2 linked regions of the Collimonas fungivorans Ter331 genome follow. Each later gene encodes a partner of the first gene's protein in a complex. Links are inferred from orthologs where the notes say so. Each region holds a gene or a part of one and is shown on either strand. Other genes may lie near its edges. The genes, in order: CFU_RS14980 and CFU_RS12550.

The links.
Region 2: the proteins of CFU_RS14980 (region 1) and CFU_RS12550 are in contact, whole or in part, in a cryo-EM structure (PDB 9GE8), measured with the Escherichia coli proteins. The link is inferred for Collimonas fungivorans Ter331 from one-to-one orthologs.

What each region holds. Positions count from the first base shown.
Region 1 is NC_015856.1:3,427,703-3,436,564, forward strand. What follows is about bases 5,675-8,825. They hold CFU_RS14980 (ABC transporter permease), read right to left. Parts: upstream 8,426-8,825; coding sequence 5,924-8,425; downstream 5,675-5,923. Other genes in these bases: CFU_RS14975 (group II truncated hemoglobin), read right to left, coding at 5,675-5,807; CFU_RS14985 (DUF4126 domain-containing protein), read right to left, coding at 8,425-8,825. Also shown: GTP 3',8-cyclase MoaA, read left to right, coding at 1-33; molybdenum cofactor guanylyltransferase MobA, read left to right, coding at 46-654; gephyrin-like molybdotransferase Glp, read left to right, coding at 665-1,972; CFU_RS14950 (GNAT family N-acetyltransferase), read left to right, coding at 1,981-2,439; CFU_RS14955 (DUF1810 domain-containing protein), read right to left, coding at 2,499-2,918; CFU_RS14960 (VOC family protein), read left to right, coding at 2,948-3,340; CFU_RS14965 (hypothetical protein), read right to left, coding at 3,443-3,706; DNA recombination protein RmuC, read right to left, coding at 3,932-5,398; more of CFU_RS14975, read right to left, coding at 5,436-5,674; more of CFU_RS14985, read right to left, coding at 8,826-8,862.
Region 2 is NC_015856.1:2,891,588-2,900,217, reverse strand. The notes cover bases 1,793-4,711. They hold CFU_RS12550 (ABC transporter ATP-binding protein), read left to right. Parts: upstream 1,793-2,842; coding sequence 2,843-3,580; downstream 3,581-4,711. Other genes in these bases: CFU_RS12540 (LysR family transcriptional regulator), read left to right, coding at 3,987-4,711; CFU_RS12545 (hypothetical protein), read left to right, coding at 3,608-3,967; CFU_RS12555 (arylesterase), read right to left, coding at 2,152-2,844; CFU_RS12560 (SurA N-terminal domain-containing protein), read left to right, coding at 1,793-1,969. Also shown: more of CFU_RS12560, read left to right, coding at 38-1,792; more of CFU_RS12540, read left to right, coding at 4,712-4,901; CFU_RS12535 (thioredoxin family protein), read right to left, coding at 4,916-5,338; tRNA (adenosine(37)-N6)-threonylcarbamoyltransferase complex dimerization subunit type 1 TsaB, read left to right, coding at 5,493-6,197; rimI (ribosomal protein S18-alanine N-acetyltransferase), read left to right, coding at 6,194-6,676; CFU_RS12520 (uracil-DNA glycosylase), read left to right, coding at 6,673-7,521; CFU_RS12515 (DUF1853 family protein), read left to right, coding at 7,502-8,482; CFU_RS12510 (hypothetical protein), read left to right, coding at 8,618-8,630.

The sequences.
Region 1 (8,862 bases):
AAGAAAGTGGAAATGTCGTACATAGGCGGCTGAGCGGGCCACGCCATGGAAACTTGTTCGCCCCCCTCTGCACTGAATATCACCGGCCTGATACTGGCCGGCGGCCGCGGCACGCGCATGGGCGGGATCGACAAAGGCCTGGCCCTGCTCGACGGCCAGCCGATGGCGGCGCATGTCGTCGCGCGCCTGGCGCCGCAGGTGAACAGCCTGATCATCAACGCCAACCGCAACCAGGACAGCTACGCGGCGTTCGGCGCGCCGGTCTGGCCCGATGAGCAGCCTGGCTTCGCAGGCCCGCTAGCGGGCCTGCAGGCCGGCCTGCGCCACTGCGCTACGCCCTACCTGGCGACCGCCCCCTGCGACTCGCCCTACCTGCCGCATGACCTGGTGCAGCGCCTGGCGCAAGCACTGGCCAGCGCCGGCGCCGACCTGGCGGTGGCCTCCACCCGCGAAGGCAGCGACCAAGACATCTGGCCGCAGCCGGTATTCATGCTGCTGAAAACCGCTTTATTGACCGACCTCAATGACTACCTGCAGGGCGGCGGGCGTAAGATGGAAACCTGGTACCGCCGCCTCAACTATTGCGAAACGCTGTTTACCGATGCCGACGCCTTCCGTAACATCAATACCCGAGAACAGTTACTACAGCGATAATGCAAACGCAATGACCAACCTGAATATCCGTCCCGCCAAGCCATCCTTGTCCGAACTGACCAGCTGCCTGTCGGACTACGATCCGGACGCCATGCCGGTAAGGCAGGCGCAGGCCATCATCAGCGATTGCATCACGCCAGTCACTGCGATCGAAAAAGTGGCGCTGCGCAGCGCCCTCGACCGCGTGCTGGCCAGCGACATCATCTCGCCGATCGACGTCCCGGCGCACGACAACTCGGCCATGGACGGCTATGCCTTCAACTCGGCCGACCTGCGCAGCGATGCCGATACCGTGCTGGCGGTGGCCGGCACCGCCCACGCCGGCCGCGCCTACCTGGGAGCGGTCGCCAGCGGCCAGGCGGTGCGGATCATGACCGGCGCCCTGATGCCGGACGGGCTCGACACTGTCATCCCGCAAGAATTTGTCAGCCCCGGCAGCGCGGCAGGTTTCGTCACCATCCCGGCCGATGCCGTCAAACCCGGCGCAAATCGCCGCCTGGCCGGCGAAGACCTGAAAGCCGGCAGCGCCGCGATTGCCCAGGGCCGCATCCTGCGCCCCGCCGACCTCGGCTTGCTGGCCTCGCTCGGCATCGCCGAGATCCCGGTAAGGCGGCGTCTGCGCGTGGCGTTTTTCTCGACCGGCGACGAACTGCGCTCGGTGGGTGAAGTGCTGGATCCCGGCTGTGTTTACGATTCCAACCGCTACACCTTGTACGGCATGCTGCAGCGGCTGGGCTGCGACATCATCGACATGGGCGTGGTCGGCGACGATCCGCAGGCGCTGGAAAGCGCATTTCGCAGCGCTTGCGAGAATGCCGACGCCATCATCACTTCCGGCGGCGTCTCGGTCGGCGACGCCGACCACACCAAGCAGATGATGGCGCAGCTGGGCGACGTCGCCTTCTGGAAAATCGGCATGCGCCCGGGCCGTCCGCTAGCGTTCGGCAGCATTACGTCGGGCGGCAAGCAAGCGCTGTTCTTCGGCCTGCCCGGCAATCCGGTGGCGGTCATGGTGTCGTTTTACTTTTTCGCGCGCGAGGCTTTGCTGCAGCTGATGGGCGCGCAGGTCGCCCCGTTGCCGCTGATGCGCGCCACGGCGGCCGTCGCCATCCGCAAGCGCCCGGGACGCACCGAGTACCAGCGCGGCATCCTCAGCATGAACGACAGTCAGTGGAGCGTGCGCCCTACCGCCGCCCAAGGCTCAGGCATCTTGCGTTCGATGGCGGAAGCCAACTGCATGATCGTGCTGGCGCATGAACAGGGCGGCGTCGCCGCCGGCGATGCGGTCGAGGTGATCCTGTTCGATGGCCTGATCTAAGGACGCGCATGGAATTCCGCGCTGCCCATATCGAAGACGCCGACGCCATCACCGCGCTGATCCACTGCTTTGCACATGAATTCCTGGCCACGCCTGGCGGCAAGGGCGCCGAAGGTTTTTTCGAATCCGTCTCGGCAGCCGCCGTAAGAGGATATATTCCCGATCCGCGCTATCAGTACCACCTGGCTTTTGAAGACAACGTACTCGCGGGATTTATCGCACTGCGCGACCGCAGCCACCTGTGCCATCTGTTTGTCGCCCGGGATTTTCAACGCCGCGGTCTGGCCAGGCAGCTTTGGCAGACAGTGAAAACAGCAACCGCCGCGCTCGGGACCATCGACGCATTTACGGTCAACTCCTCGCCTTTCGCGCAGCCTGTCTATGAGCGCTTCGGCTTCGTCAAAACCGGCCCACAAGTTGAAATGCATGGCATATGCTTTGTGCCGATGCGTTTGTCCCTCAGCTAAAACGCTGAACAACGAAATACTCCGACGATCTCAAACCCTGCTGCGCGTCATCGCGGAGCTCACAATCGAGAGAGCGTGGCCTGATCACGCTCTCCTCCAAAATATTTTTGCAAACACTCGTTGAAAACCTGGTTATCGAGCGTAGCTTCGGCGAACAAGGTCATCGAGGATTGAAACTTCATGTAGTCGGGAAAACCGAAAATATCTTCTATCGAGCGCCCGTCCACACCCGCAACCAGCCGGCAGCATTCCCGCAGGCGCGGCCCCAGCAGCGGATGCTCAAGGTACGCCCGCGCTTCTCCAAGCGATGAGATCGCATACCTGGCCGCCGTGGCGCTGTGTCCCAGTCCTTCAATCTGAGGAAAAACAAACCACATCCAATGGCTCCGCTTGCTGCCCTGGCTCAATTCTTCGCGTACGATATCGAAGACCGGCTGGTGGGCCGCTACAAAGCGTTGCAGATTGTATTGATCGCTCACGTCTTTCTTCCATCGAAAGGAAAAACCCCATGATCTCTCATGTTTTTGTCGGCGTCGCCGATTTTCAGCGCGCGTTCGGCTTCTATTCCGCCATCATGGAAGTCCTGGAGCTGCAGCTCAAATTCTGCGACGCGGACAAACCGTGGGCGGCCTGGATGGCCAGCGGCAAGGCGCGCCCCCTGTTCATCATCGGCGCTCCCTATAGCGGCGCGGCCGCTGCCGGCAACGGCCAGATGATCGCTCTGCTCGCTCCGACGCGCACCGCCGTCGACAAAGCCTACGCTGCGGCCTTGCGCAACGGCGGATCCTGCGAAGGCGCGCCCGGGCTGCGCCTGGAATATCATCCGGATTATTACGGCGCCTATTTCCGCGATGCAGATGGCAACAAGCTTTGTGTCTGTTGCCACGACGCTGTGGCTTAAAGTTAAAAACCGTCGCGCGCGGTCTCCATGTCAAAGCAGGCCATCAATTCACATTGATGGCCTGCAAAAAATACTGCATTGATTTACGTCCGGCTGCTGTCTTCAGAACGTGGAGCACTGGAACAAGCCAGGATGCCCGAAGCAGGTGGTAGTTGCCGGGTAACGTTCGGTATTGTCTTTTGTGTCGAGCCGCAGCACGCAACTGCGCCATTCATTGCTATTGCTTTTATACCCCAGTCTTTCGCAAGCCGGGCCATAGATGCGCATCATCTGGTCGACGTCGCGCTGTGCCTGGGCGGCGCGTTCGGCATCCGTGGCGCAACCGGCCAGCATGGCGACCGCGGCCAAAATTATGAGCGTACGCATGATCAACTCCTTTTCTTTCGGGCCTGTTCAGCAAACTTCGGTTTTCTGTTTTCCGCAGGCAAATGTGCGGGTATCCAACACCCGGCGGCGCATGCTGTGCACATAGTATAGGACAGAGCTTATTGCTCCACTATTTCCAATCATGCATAGTTGCTACCAGATGTAACCGTCCCGATCCCGGCCGGCAAAAAATTCAGGATGCGGCTTGTTTAGTGAAATACTGCTTCAGCTTTCGTCGTCCGGCGCCAATTCCGGCTCTTTGCCCAGCAGCAGCTGTGCGGCATCGCTCGGCAAGGCCTCCACCGATTTCAGCTTGCGCGCCATCTGGCGGCTGCGCACTTCGGCCTGGTCGATATTCTTGGCGGCCCGTTCCAGGGTCAGCTTGGTGGCCGCCAGCACGTCGCCGAACTTGCCGAATTCGGTCTTTACCGCGCCCAGCACTTGCCATACTTCGGATGAACGCTTCTCCAGCGCCAGCGTCCTGAATCCCATCTGCAAGCTGTTCAGCAAGGCCGACAAGGTCGACGGCCCGGCGATGCTGATGCGGTGCACGCGCTGCAATTCGTCGGCGAGGCCGGAACGGCGCATGACTTCGGCGTACAGGCCTTCGGTCGGCAGGAACAGGATGGCGAAGTCGGTGGTCAGCGGCGGCGACAGGTATTTCTCGGCGATGGTCTTGGCTTCGCCGCGCACCGCGCGCTCCAGTTCGCGCGAGGCTACGGCTACGCCTTCGGCATCGGCGCGGTCGGCGGCCTCGGCCAGGCGCTCATACTGTTCTTTCGGGAACTTGGCGTCGATCGGCATCCACACCGGCGTGCCGCCGTCGTCGTTGCCGGGCAACTTGATGGCGAATTCGACCCGTTCGCCGCTGCCGGGAACGGTTTCCACATTCTTCGCGTATTGTTCCGGCGTCAGCACCTGCTCCAGCAGCATTTCCAGCTGTACTTCGCCCCAGGTGCCGCGCGTCTTGACGTTGGTCAGCACCCGCTTGAGGTCGCCGACGCCGATCGCCAGCTGCTGCATCTCGCCCAGGCCCTGGTGGACTTTTTCCAGGCGGTCGGAAACGATCTTGAACGACTCGCCCAGGCGCTGCTCCAGCGTTGCATGCAGTTTCTCATCCACGGTCTTGCGCATTTCTTCCAGGCGCAAGCCGTTGTCGTTTTGCAGGTCCTTGATCTTCGCTTCCAGCGTGGCGCGTACTTCCGCCATGCGCTGCGCATTCGATTCGGTCAGCGCCGCCAGCGTCTGGTTCAGCGTATCGCCGAAGCGCTGCAGCGACTGCGCCTGTTCCTCCCGATTGGTCTGCGCCTGCTGGTTCATCGCCAGCCGCATGCTGTCGAGCTGCTGGGCGTTGGTTTCGTTGAGCTTGACCAGTTGCTGGGCAAAAGTGTCGATCTGGTTGTTCTGCAAGGTGGCGACGCTGGTCATCTGCGCCGCCAGGGTCTGCTGCAGCTGGCCGAAACTGCTGCCCAGTTCCTGCCGCATGCCCTGGGCGCTGGTCTGCACCTCGCTGCGCAGTTCGCGCTGCTGGCGCTCGCCAATATCTTGTTGATGGCGCTGCAGGTCGTTTTGCAGCTGCGTCAGCTGTTGCGCGGGATCGGCGCCGCGCGAGCTGCGCAGGATGGCGATGATCTGCAGCACGATAAGAACGGCGGCGACGGCAAGCAGGATGAGCAGTTCGGTTGATGTCATGTATTCTTCGATAAGCTAAAAATGGATTGCGGTGAAATCACGGCTGGGCGTCTGCCTTGTTGCGCATCCAGTCCGCAGTCTGGAAGAAGGATGTCAGCAAATGCTCCTGCAGCCTTTCCTCCATGCCGACATCCTGCATCGCCAGCGCCATGCAGCGCAGCCACTGGTCGCGTTCCGGCGTCGCGATCGCATACGGCAAATGGCGCGCGCGCAGGCGCGGATGGCCGAAGCGTTCTATGTACAAATCGGGACCGCCGCTCCAGCCGGTCAGGAACCAGTAAAACTTGTCGCGCGAGCCGTCGAGCGTGGTCGGATGCAGGGCCCGGATCACGGAAAATTGCGGCTCCAGGTCCATCAGGTCGTAGAAACGGTCGACCAGTTCGCGCAGCTTGCCGGCGCCGCCTATCATGTCGTAGAGGCTGGCCTGCTGTTGCGCCGGCTCGCTGGCGGCAGTGGTGTGTTCTGTAGTCATAGGGAAGAATGGTAACGTAAGCCGCCATTATCCCCGAATTGACATAACCAGGCTCAGGCTTCGCGCAAGGTCTGCAACGGCGGCTGGTTCAATACATGGCGCAGGCCGACCCAGCCGCCGGCAAACGTGCAGGCGGCGCCGATCGCCATCCCCGCCAGCCATACCAGCGGGCTGAAGGTCCAGGTAAAGCTGAACACATAGTGCGCCAGGGCCCAGCCGGTTGCCGCCGCGCCGCTGGCCGCCAGGAAACCGGCCAGGCTGCCGATCAGGGCGAACTCTATCCATTGCGATTGCGACAACTGCTTGCGGGTGGCGCCCAGCGCGCGCAGCAGGCCGGCTTCGCGGGTGCGTTCGTCTTGCGAGCCGACCAGCGCCGCATACAGCACCAGCGCGCCGGACAGCAGGGTAAACAGGAAAAGGAATTCGACCGCCGCCACCACTTGGTCGATCACGCCCTGGATCTGCTTGATGACGCTGCCGATATCGACCACCGTCAGGTTGGGAAAATCGCGCGTCAGCTGGTTGCCGAAATTGATGTGCGCATCCGGCAAATTGAAAGCGGTGATCCAGGTTTGCGGCATCTCGGCCATCAGCTTGGGGTTAAGGATGACAAAAAAATTCACCCGCATCGAACCCCACTCCAGCTTGCGCAGGCTGGTGACCGGCGCCGTCACCAGCTGGCCGGCGATGTCGAACTGCAGCTTGTCGCCCAGTTTCAGGTTCAGGGTCTTGGCCAGGCCTTCTTCGACCGAGGCTTCGGGCCGGCTATCGTCAAACCAGCGGCCGGCGGTCAGCGTATTCTGCGCCGGCAGCTGGTTCATGGTGGACAGGTTGAATTCGCGGTCGACCAGCCGCTTGGCGCGGTCGTCCGGATAGGTATCGGCGGTGATCGGCTTGTCGTTGACCTGGGTCAGGCGGCCGCGGATCATCGGAAACAGCTGCGGCTGGGCGATGCCGGCCGCCTGCAGGCGTTGCGTGATGTCGGCGCGCTGGTCGTCCTGGATATTGATGACAAAACGATTTGGCGCGTCAGCCGGGGTAGCCTGGCGCCAGGCGCCGACCAGGTCGCCGCGGATCACCGTCAGCAGCAGCAAGGCCATCAAACCCAGCGACAAGGCGACGATCTGGACGACGGTGGCCACCGGCCGCCGCTGCAGCGCGGTCAGCGCAAAACGCCAGCTCGGATGTCGCGACAGGCCGCGCACATGGCGCGATCCCTTCAACGCCAGCCAGCCGAGCAAGGCGAACAGGCCGAAACCGCCCAGGAAGCCGAGCGCAGTCAGCAAGCCCAGCTTGATGTCGCCAGCCTGCCACAACAGCAGGCCGATAAATGTCAGCGTCCCGAGCCCATAAGTGGCCAGCACCAGCGCTTGCGGCGCATCCTGTTCGCGCCGGATCACGCGGTTATGCGGCACGTTGCGCAGCTGCAGGACCGGCGGCAAGGCAAAACCGACCAGCAGCAGCAAGCCGGTGACCAGGCCTTGCACCGCAGGCATCACGCTGGCGGGCGGCAAGTCGCTGGCGACAAACTTGCCCAGCAAATCCAGCAGCATGAAATGCGCGCCGAAACCCAGCGCGACGCCGATCAGGCTACCGGCCAGGCCGACCAGCAGGAATTCCAGCAAATACAGTTGCGTCACCTGGTTCTGCGTCAAGCCGAGACAGCGCAGCATGGCGCAGGCATCCAGGTGGCGCAACATGAAACGGCGCGCCGCCATCGCCACCGCGACCGCCGCCAGCAAAGCCGACAACAGGCCGACCAGCGACAGGAACTGCTGGCCGCGATCGAGCGTGGCGCGCATTTCAGGACGGCCGTTTTCCAGGCCTTCGATGCGCACACCCTTGAGGTTTTCGCGGCTGATGTCGCTTTCCACCCATTGCTGGAAATCCTGCACCTGCTGCGGTTCGCCCGCCAGCAGCAAACGGTAGATCACGCGCGAGCCGTCCTGCACCAGGTTGGTGGAGGCCAGGTCGGCCATGGACAGCATCACGCGCGGCGCGAAGTTGATGAAACCGCTGCCGCGGTCGGGCTCGATCATCAGGACTTTGGCTATCTTGAAAGTGCGGTCGCCCAGCTTGAGCGGATCGCCCACCGCCAGATTGAGCGCGGTCAACATGTTGGCGTCCAGCCATACCGTGCCTGCCGCCGGGATTTCCCGGGTAGTCACATCAGCGCCGCCCAGCTTGTCTGCGACCACCAGGCTGCCGCGCAGCGGATAGCCGGCGCTGACCGCCTTGAGCGAAGCCAGCTGCGACCTGGTGCTGTCGCCTTCGCCGGCGATGGCCATGCTGGGGAATACCACCGTGTCGGCCAGGGTCAGCCGGCGCCGTTGCGCCTCGCTGCGCCAGCCGGGGCTGATGCGCTGGTCGCCGGAAATCAGCAGGTCGGCGCCCAGCAGCTGGTGCGCATCGCGGCTCAGGCCGGCGCGCATCCTGTCTACAAAAAAACCGACCGCCGACAAGGAGGCGACGGCCACGATCAGTGCTATCAGCAAGAAACGTAATTCGCCCGCGCGCCAGTCGCGGCGGGTCATGCGTATGGACTGCAGAAAGATCATGTAGCAAGCCTTTGGAAAACCCAGCGCAGGCCGCGCCACAACTTGGGCAGCAGCCAGATCGCAAACAGGAAAAACAGGATCAGGAAGGCAAACAGCAGCCAGGGATGGAAAAACGCCGCCCACAGGCCGCCCAGCACGGTGGCGTCTTCGGCAAACGAAGCGGTCCAGTTGCTCAGCGGTTCCGGCGTGGTGTTGATCATGGCGCGGCTGCCGGCCTTGGTGGCATGGGCGCCCAGCGCAAACGTGCCGCCGATCAGCGCCGCGATCGTGGTCCAGGCCGGATCCATGTGGCCCATGGCGGCCACCGCCAGGATGGCGCCGGCCGGAATCCGGATAAAGGTGTGGACCGCGTCCCAGACCGAATCGAGGCCGGGAATCTTGTCGACCAGGAACTCGATGGCGCCCAGCAAACCGGTGACGCCTATCACCCAGGG
Region 2 (8,630 bases), 540 kb from region 1 along the record:
TATTGCAGCCTTCCTTTTTGATCTTGATTGGCAGACCATGTTTGAATTTGTCCGTACCCATCAGCGCTTGATGCAGTTCTTGTTGCTGCTCTTGATCATCCCTTCGTTTGCACTGGTCGGGCTGCAAAGCTATAGCAGCTTTGGCGACGGCGCCAACACGGTGGCGAAAGTCGCCGGCCAGCCGATCACCCAGCAAGACTGGGATGCCGCCTTGCGCCAGCAGATGGACCGCATGCGCCAGGCGTTCGGCGACCGTTTCGACCCGAAGATGGTCGAGACGCCGCAAGCCAAGCAAGGCGTGCTGGACAACCTGATCGCGCAGCGCGTGCTGGTTGCCGCGGTCGGCAGCGAACATCTGTCGGTATCCGACCAGAGTTTGCAGCAAGCCATCATGGGCGTGCCGGAATTGCACGGCGCGGACGGCAAGTTCGACAACGAGCGCTACAAGGCCTTGCTGGCGGCGCAGGGCATGACGCCGACCATGTACGAGGCGCGCCTGCGCCAGGATATGGCGATGCAGCAACTGAACGGCGCGGTGCAGACCACGGCGTTTACGCCTAAAACGGTAGCCATGCGTTTGTCTGACATCAACGACCAGGAACGCGACGTGCAGGAACTGCTGTTCAAGACTGCCGACTATGCCGCGCAAGTGAAAGTCACTGACGCCATGCTGCAGGACTATTACGTCAGGAACGCCAAGGAATTCGAAATCCCCGAACAGATCAAGGCCGACTACGTCCTGCTCGACAGCGCCGCGGTTGCTGCCCAGGTAACGGTCAGCGATGCCGACATCAAATCCTATTATGACCAGAATGTCGCCCGCTATACGGTGCCGGAAGAACGCCGCGCCAGCCACATCCTGATCGCCGTGAAAAAAGATGCGCCGGCCGCCGAGCAAGCTGCCGCCAAGGCCAAGGCGGAAGGCCTGCTGGCCCAAGTGCGCAAGACGCCGGCCGATTTTGCGAAAATCGCCAAGGCGAATTCGCAGGATACCGCTTCCGGCGAGCTGGGCGGGGATCTCGGTTATTTCGGCGCCGGCAGCATGGTCAAGCCTTTCGAAGATGCGGCCAGCAAGCTGAAGCAGGGCGAGATCAGCGACCTGGTGCAATCCGATTTCGGTTATCACATCATCGAACTGACCGGCATCAAGCCAGCGGTGGTCAAGCCGCTGGACGAAGTCAAGGCGGATATCGGCGCCGAGATCAAGAAGCAGCTGGCAGCACGCAAATTCACGGAACTGGCGGAAGCTTTCAGCAACACGGTGTATGAACAGGCCGACAGCCTGAAGCCGGTTGCCGACAAGCTGCACCTGCAGATCCAGTCGGCCGCGAACCTCGGCCGCCAGCCGAATCCTGCCGCAGCCGCCGCTCCCTACAACAACCAGAAATTCCTGACTGCACTGTATTCCGACGAGTCGCTGAAGAACAAGCACAACACCGAAGCGGTCGAGATCGCGCCGAACACGTTTATCGCCGGCCATGTCACCGAATACAAGCCAGTGACCAAGCGTTCGTTTGAAGAGGTCAAGGCAATTATCACCGACAAGGTCACCCGCACGGAAGAAGCTGCACTGGCCAAGAAAGCCGGCGAAGAAAAGCTGGCTGCCTTGCGCGCGCAAGACAGCGGCAGCGGTTTCGGCGCAACGCAGACCGTGTCGCGGGTAAAGAACCAGGGCATCAATCCTGCCGGATTTGAGGCGGTGATGAAGGCCAATGTCAACAAGCTGCCTGCCTTTGTCGGCGTAGTGCTGCCGCAGCAGGGCTACGGCTTGTACCGGATCGCCAAGGTCGGCCAGCCGGCGGCGCAGGACCAGGCCCGGCGCACTGCCGAACAGCAGCAGATCACCGGCGTCCTGGCGCAACAGGAAATGCTGGCCTACGTGGACGTGCTGAAAGAGAAAGCCAAGGTCAAGATCCTGAAGCCGGTCGTGACCGCATCACCGGCTGACGACGGCACCAAGCAAAACTGACGCAGAACTGATTAGCCTGGCTGATCTGAAAAATGCCCATCCGGCGCAAGCGGGATGGGCATTTTTTTATTATTCTTCGCTCACGTCGCGCTGGTTCAGTTTCTGCAAGAGGCGGTGGTTGTCGTGGAAGATCGCCTTGAATGCGGCGATTTGTTCCCTCGACATTTCACGCGCGTCGCATGCTATTTGGCCAGCAAGGGCTTCAATCCGGTCCAGACATTGTTCAGCATGATCGGGTGGGCCTGGGCGACCGGATGGATGCGGTCGGCCTGGAACAGTTCCGGCTTGTCCGCCACACCGTCCAGCAGAAACGGAATCAGCGGCACCTTGTTTTGCTTGGCCAGCGTTGCATACAGCGAAAAGAATTTTTCGGTGTAGTCGCGGCCGTAGTTGGGCGGAATCCGCATGCCCACCAGCAAGACCTTGGCCTTGGCTTGCTGGGCCGCGCCGATCATTGCCCGCAGGTTGCTTTCGGTAGCGCTCAGCTGCAAGCCGCGCAGGGCGTCGTTGCCGCCCAGTTCGATGATGACGATATCCGGCCGGCGCTGCAGCAGGGCCGGCAGGCGCGTCTTGCCGCCGCTGCTGGTTTCGCCGCTAATGCTGGCGTTGACCACGCTGCCGTCGATATTTTCCGCTTTCAGGCGCTGCTGCAGCAAGGCGACCCAGCCGCTGCCGCGCGCCAGTCCGTATTCGGCGGAAAGGCTGTCGCCTAACACCAGTATCGATTTTGATGCAGAATAGGCATTGTTCGTCCATACTAGGCTGAGCAGGCCAAGCAGCAGGATGGCCAGCCGCAGGTGGCCGGCGATTTTACGGCGCCAGCCCTCGGTCAAGTTCTGAAAACCATTCCCCAACCCGGAGTCGATAATCTGCATGCATCAGTCCTCTTCTGTTAAACCTGCAACGGCCCCGGCCATAGACGTCCAGCGCTTGACCAAGCGGGTTGCCGACGCCAGCGGCGAGCTGGTAATTCTCGATGATATCAATTTTAACGTCCAGGGCGGCACTACGCTGGCGATTGTCGGCGCTTCCGGTTCCGGCAAGTCGACCTTGCTGGGCTTGCTGGCCGGCCTCGATACGCCGTCCTCGGGCACCGTGCATATCGACGGCAGCGATATCTTTGCCCTGGATGAAGACGGCCGGGCCGGCTTGCGCAAGGAAAAGCTCGGTTTTGTATTCCAGTCTTTCCAGTTGCTGAGCCATTTGAGCGCACTGGAAAACGTCATGCTGCCGCTCGAGCTGCGCGGCGACAAGGACGCGAAAGAGAAGGCGCAAGCCAAGCTGGAGCGGGTCGGCCTGGCGACGCGCTTGCAACACTATCCGAAATACCTGTCTGGCGGCGAGCAGCAGCGAGTGGCCCTGGCGCGCGCTTTCGTGACCGAGCCGCCGCTCTTGTTCGCCGACGAACCCACCGGCAGCCTCGATGCGGCTACCGGCGATGCGGTTATCCAGCTGATGTTCGACCTCAACCAGGAGCGCGGCTCAACCCTGGTGCTGGTGACGCACGATACCTCGATCGCCATGCAGTGCCGCCAGACCATCACGATCGCCGCCGGCCGCCTGTTGCGCCCGGGCGATACCACGGCTGCCGATGCACAGATATTCCAATAGCAAAGAAAAGAATCCGGAGGGTAGTGCATGTCGACATGGTTGTCAGTAACAAAAGCAGTGCTGCCGTATATCAGCGATATCATTTCCGTCGCGGCGCCGGTGTTCACCCGGCGCAAAGGAAATACGGAAGAGAGCCAGCTGCAGATCCTGCAGCAGCAGGTGAGCGAGCTGCAGGCGGCGTCGCTGCAGAATCTGGGCGACATCAAGGCGCTCGCCGAGCAGCTCCAGACCGCGCTGCCTTTGCTTGAACAGGAAATGCGGCAAGCAGCGCAGCAAGCCGATGCAAGATTGCGGCGCGCCAGCCTATTGTGCGGACTGGCGCTGGGCCTTAGTGCACTGGCCTTGGTGGTCGCCGTTGTGGCTTTGTCGAGCAGGGCCGCAGCCTAAGATAGGATGAAAGAATAATATGGATCGCTTGCAGTCAATGCGGGTATTTGCGAAGGTGGTGGAGCAAGGCAGCTTTGTCGCCGCGGCCCAGGTGCTGGACATGTCGAATGCGGTGGTCACGCGGCTGGTGGCCGATCTGGAAAACCATCTTGGGATCCGCCTGCTGCACCGTTCGACGCGCCGCATGGCGTTGACCGAGCCGGGCCAGGCCTACCTGGAGCGGGTGCGCCAGATCCTGGATGAAATCGACGAGGCGGAAGCCGCCGCTTCCGTATTGTCGACCAAGCCTGCAGGCACCTTGCACATCTATTCCCAGATCGGTTTCGGCCAGACCCAGCTGGCGCGCCTGCTGCCGCTGTATTCGAAACAGTATCCCGATGTGCGGCTGGACGTGACCTTGTCGGACCGCACCGTCGACCTGATCGAAGAGGGTTTCGACCTCGGCATCTTTTCAGTCAACCAGAAATTCGACGCCAGCATGGTGGCGCGCCAGCTTGGCATCGCCGAAGTGCTGCTGTGCGCCTCGCCGGCTTATATCGCCGAACATGGCGTGCCGCAGACGCCCGAGGAGCTGGCCCAGCATTCCTGCCTCAATTTTTCGATGGAACATTTGCGCCACCACTGGACTTTCCAGTCGGCCGAAGGCGCTTCGATTATTCCGATCACCAGCAAGGTCATGTCGAACAATACCGATTTGCTGCGCCAATGCTTGCTGGCGGGGATGGGCATCGCCATGCGCACCTCGTATACGCTGGGCGACGATATGGTGGCGGGACGGGTAGTGCGGGTGCTGCCCGACCACCAGATCAACAAGGTGGCGGTGCGCCTGGTCTACCCGAGCCGGCGCCTGCTGTCGGCCAAGGTGCGCAGTTTTGTCGATTTCATGATGGCGCAGTTTCCGCATCCGGATTGCGATCCGTGGCTGGCATCCTAGCCGTGGCTGGCATCCTAGATATCCGCCAGGCGCCGCAGTAAATTGGCTTCCAGCTGCCAATGGCGTCGCTCGGCGCTGCTCAAGGCTTCGGCCTGCAGTTCGGGCAGGTTCTTCTCCATCTGCGCCAGCAGGATTCTTTCAGCCAGGCGCAGGTCCATTTCAACCGGACCCAGGAACGCCACCACATCGCCGCGCTGTATCAGCAGGGTAGGGAAATTGTCGACATCCAGGTCGCCGACCAGCTCCGCCTGGTCTTCGATGTCGATCCAGACGAATTGCACTTGCGGGTGGCGTTGCGCCAGCGCCGTGAAATTAGCGAAATACTCCCGGCAGCTGCCGCACCAGGCTGCGCACAGGCAGGCTGCGACCCAGCCGTCGTCGGCCAGGGTGGCGGCAAGTTCCTGATGGTTGTCGTTATCGAGAGTGAGGATCAGCATTCGCGATATTTTACAGTGAGTGCGCCGGATTCTGCTTGAATACCCGTGGTTTCAGAGTTCGCGGGGTACTTGCGGCTGGATTGGTCCGCTCATTGGCCCACTCAATCGCGCGGAGTGCAGCCGAAGCAGCGTCGAGCGCGGTAAAATACGGCCCATGCAGACCATTCTTGCCATTGAAACATCTACCGAACTGGCCTCCGCCGCCTTGCTGCGCGACGGCCATGTGATTACCCGCGAATCGGCGGGCGTCCAGACTCATTCGCTTGCCATCCTGCCGATGGTGCAAGAGTTGCTGGCCGAGGCCGGCATCAGCCTGGCACAGTGCGATGCGCTGGCGTTCGGCGTCGGCCCCGGCTCCTTCACCGGCGTGCGCACCGCCTGCGGCATCGTGCAGGGACTGGCGTTCGGCGCCGACCTGCCGGTGCTGCCGGTGGTGACGCTGGCCGCCATGGCCCAGGCTTGCCGCGACCTGAATGGCGCCGGCGAAGTGCTGGCGGTGCTGGACGCGCGCATGGGCGAGGTCTACTGGGCCCAATATCGTTTCGCCGCCAATGCCTGGCAAGTGGTGGTCGAGCCGGTCCTGTCGGCGCCGTCGCAGGTAGCGCCTTTGCCGGTGCTGGGCGGCGTGCTGCAAGCCTGCGGCAACGGCCTGGCGGCCTACCCGGAAGCGTTTGCCGCGGCTCCGTACGCCGCCGCAGGCTTGCCGGCGGTGATGCCGAATGCGCGCCAGGTCGCTCAACTGGGCAGCGTGGCGCTGGCGCAGGGCGGCGGTTTGAGTGCGGTGGATGCGCAGCCTTTGTATTTGCGTAACAAGGTCGCGCTCACAACCGCCGAACGCGCCGCCAAGGTGAACACATGAACGCCAACGCCCAACCGAGGCCCGGCATGCGGCCGCTTGCATTTGCCGCCATGCGCATCGAAGACCTGGACGAAGTGGTGGCGATCGAAAAGGCCGTGTATTCGCATCCCTGGACCCATGGCAATTTTGTCGATTCGATCCAGAGCGGTTATCAATGCTGGGTACTGCGCGATGCGGAACAGGTACTGCTCGGCTATTTTTTCATGATGCAGGCGCTGGATGAAGCGCATCTGCTGAATATCAGCGTGCGCGAGGATGTGCAGCGGCAAGGCATCGGCAAGATGCTGCTCGACCAGGTGTGCATGCTGGCGCGCCGGCTGCAGATGCAATCGGTGCTGCTGGAAGTGCGGCCCTCGAATACGCGCGCGATTGCGATCTACCAGCGTTACGGTTTCGCCGAGATCGGCCGCCGCCGCGATTATTATCCGGCGGCTGGCGACAAGCGCGAAGAAGCCATCGTGATGAGGCTGCCTTTATGAGCGAGATGACCAGGCGTAGCGTTTTCCTCGACGAGATAGGCCTCGGCCCGCTGTGGCTGCGGCGCGATGGCGGCTTGGCGAGCGCCGAGCCGATCGAAGCCGACGACATGGCGCCCATGGAGGAAATTCCTGCAGCGGCACTGCACGGGCAACAGCCCGCACCGGTGGCGCATGCAGTGCAGGACAAGGCCGAGATCTCGGCCTGGGGCGACGACGAGCCCATATCCGCACCATCGGCAGCCGTCCATGCAGCGCAATCTCCGGCCGCCATGGACTGGACGCAATTGCAGGCGGCCGTGGCCGGCTGCACTGCTTGCGGACTTTGCCAGGGGCGCAAGAATACCGTGTTCGGCGTCGGCGACAGCAAGGCAAAATGGCTGTTTATCGGCGAGGGTCCGGGACGCAACGAGGATATCCAGGGCGAACCGTTTGTCGGCCCGGCCGGCAAGCTGCTCGACAATATCCTGCTGGCGATGGGCCTGAAGCGCGGCGACAACGCCTACATCGCGAATATCGTCAAATGCCGGCCCACCGACGGCACCGGCCGCGACCGTCCGCCGGCGGCAGACGAAGTGGCGGCTTGCATGCCGTATCTGCAGCGCCAGATCGAGCTGATACAGCCCACCATCCTGGTTGCGCTGGGCAAGACCGCAGCCTTGTCGCTGCTCGGGCTGGATGCGGCGACGCCGGTGTCGAAACTGCGCGGCACCGTACATCGCTACGCCGACCGTCCGCTGGTGGTGACTTATCACCCGGCTTACCTGCTGCGCCAGCTGGGCGACAAAGGCAAGGTCTGGAGCGACCTGTGCCTGGCCATGAGCGCCTATGCCAACGCTGCCGAATAACCCTGTAGTGCAGACCGACCTGCAGACCTGCCAGCAACAGTTTCACCAGCGCTGGAATCATCTGTCCGATCCTCACGTCAGGGCGTTGGCCTGGCTGCTGGATGCGCCCGACCTGCTGGATCCCCTGGCCGCGCAATGGCAGGGAAAGGTCGCCAGTTATGCCGACGCCGACCTGGCGGCATGGCTGGCCGAACTGGAGCAGACGCCGGAAAAACTGCAAGCCTTGCACCGCCATATCGACAGCCTGCCGTCGACCCGCCTCGGCCTGTATGCGGAGAAGCTGCTGGCGTTCTATTTCGAACAGCGCCGGATGCTGGTGGCGCACAGCGTGCAGGTGCGGGCCAGCAAGAACGACACGGTAGGCGAATTCGATTTCCTGCTGCGGCTTGACGGCGGCCTGGTCCACTGGGAGTTCGCGAGCAAGTTCTATTTACTGGAAACCAGCGGCGTCAGTCTGCAGGCGGATGATTTTATCGGCCGCGACATGGCTGACTCGCTGGGTTCGAAAATGCAAAAGCTTTTGCATCATCAGCTAGCCTTGTCGCAGCATCCGGCCTCCCAGCCGCACCTGAGCGAGGCAGTTGTTGCGGCGCAGGTGCTGATGAAGGGCTGGCTGTTTTACCAGGACCAACAGCATCCTGCTGCCGTGCCCGGTGTTTCTGCAAACGCTTGCCGCGGCTATTGGTGTACCTTGTCCGACTTGGTGCTGGATGAAACGACCGTATACCATCTCTTGCCTCGCCAGCGCTGGCTGGCGCCGGCCAAGGTGGCGCTTGCGGATGTATCGAGCCCGGCGCAAATGCGCGTTGCATTGTCGCAGCATTTTGCCGGCGATATGTCACCGGTGCTGCTGGTCTCTCTGCGGCCAGAAAGCGGCTACGGACTGGAGACCGATAGAGGTTTTGTGGTGCCTGACGACTGGCCAGAGCGTGCTGCCGCCCTGCGTAGCCTGAGCCGCTAGCAGATTTGCCTTATTCAATGCGCCAGGAGTAAATTTCTTTCAGCTAAGAATTTCTTCTCAAACAATATTATTCCCCGCATAATATGTTGGCAACAGCGTAATTTAAAAAACGTAACAGCAATATCAAGGGAATAAATGCGTAAATTAG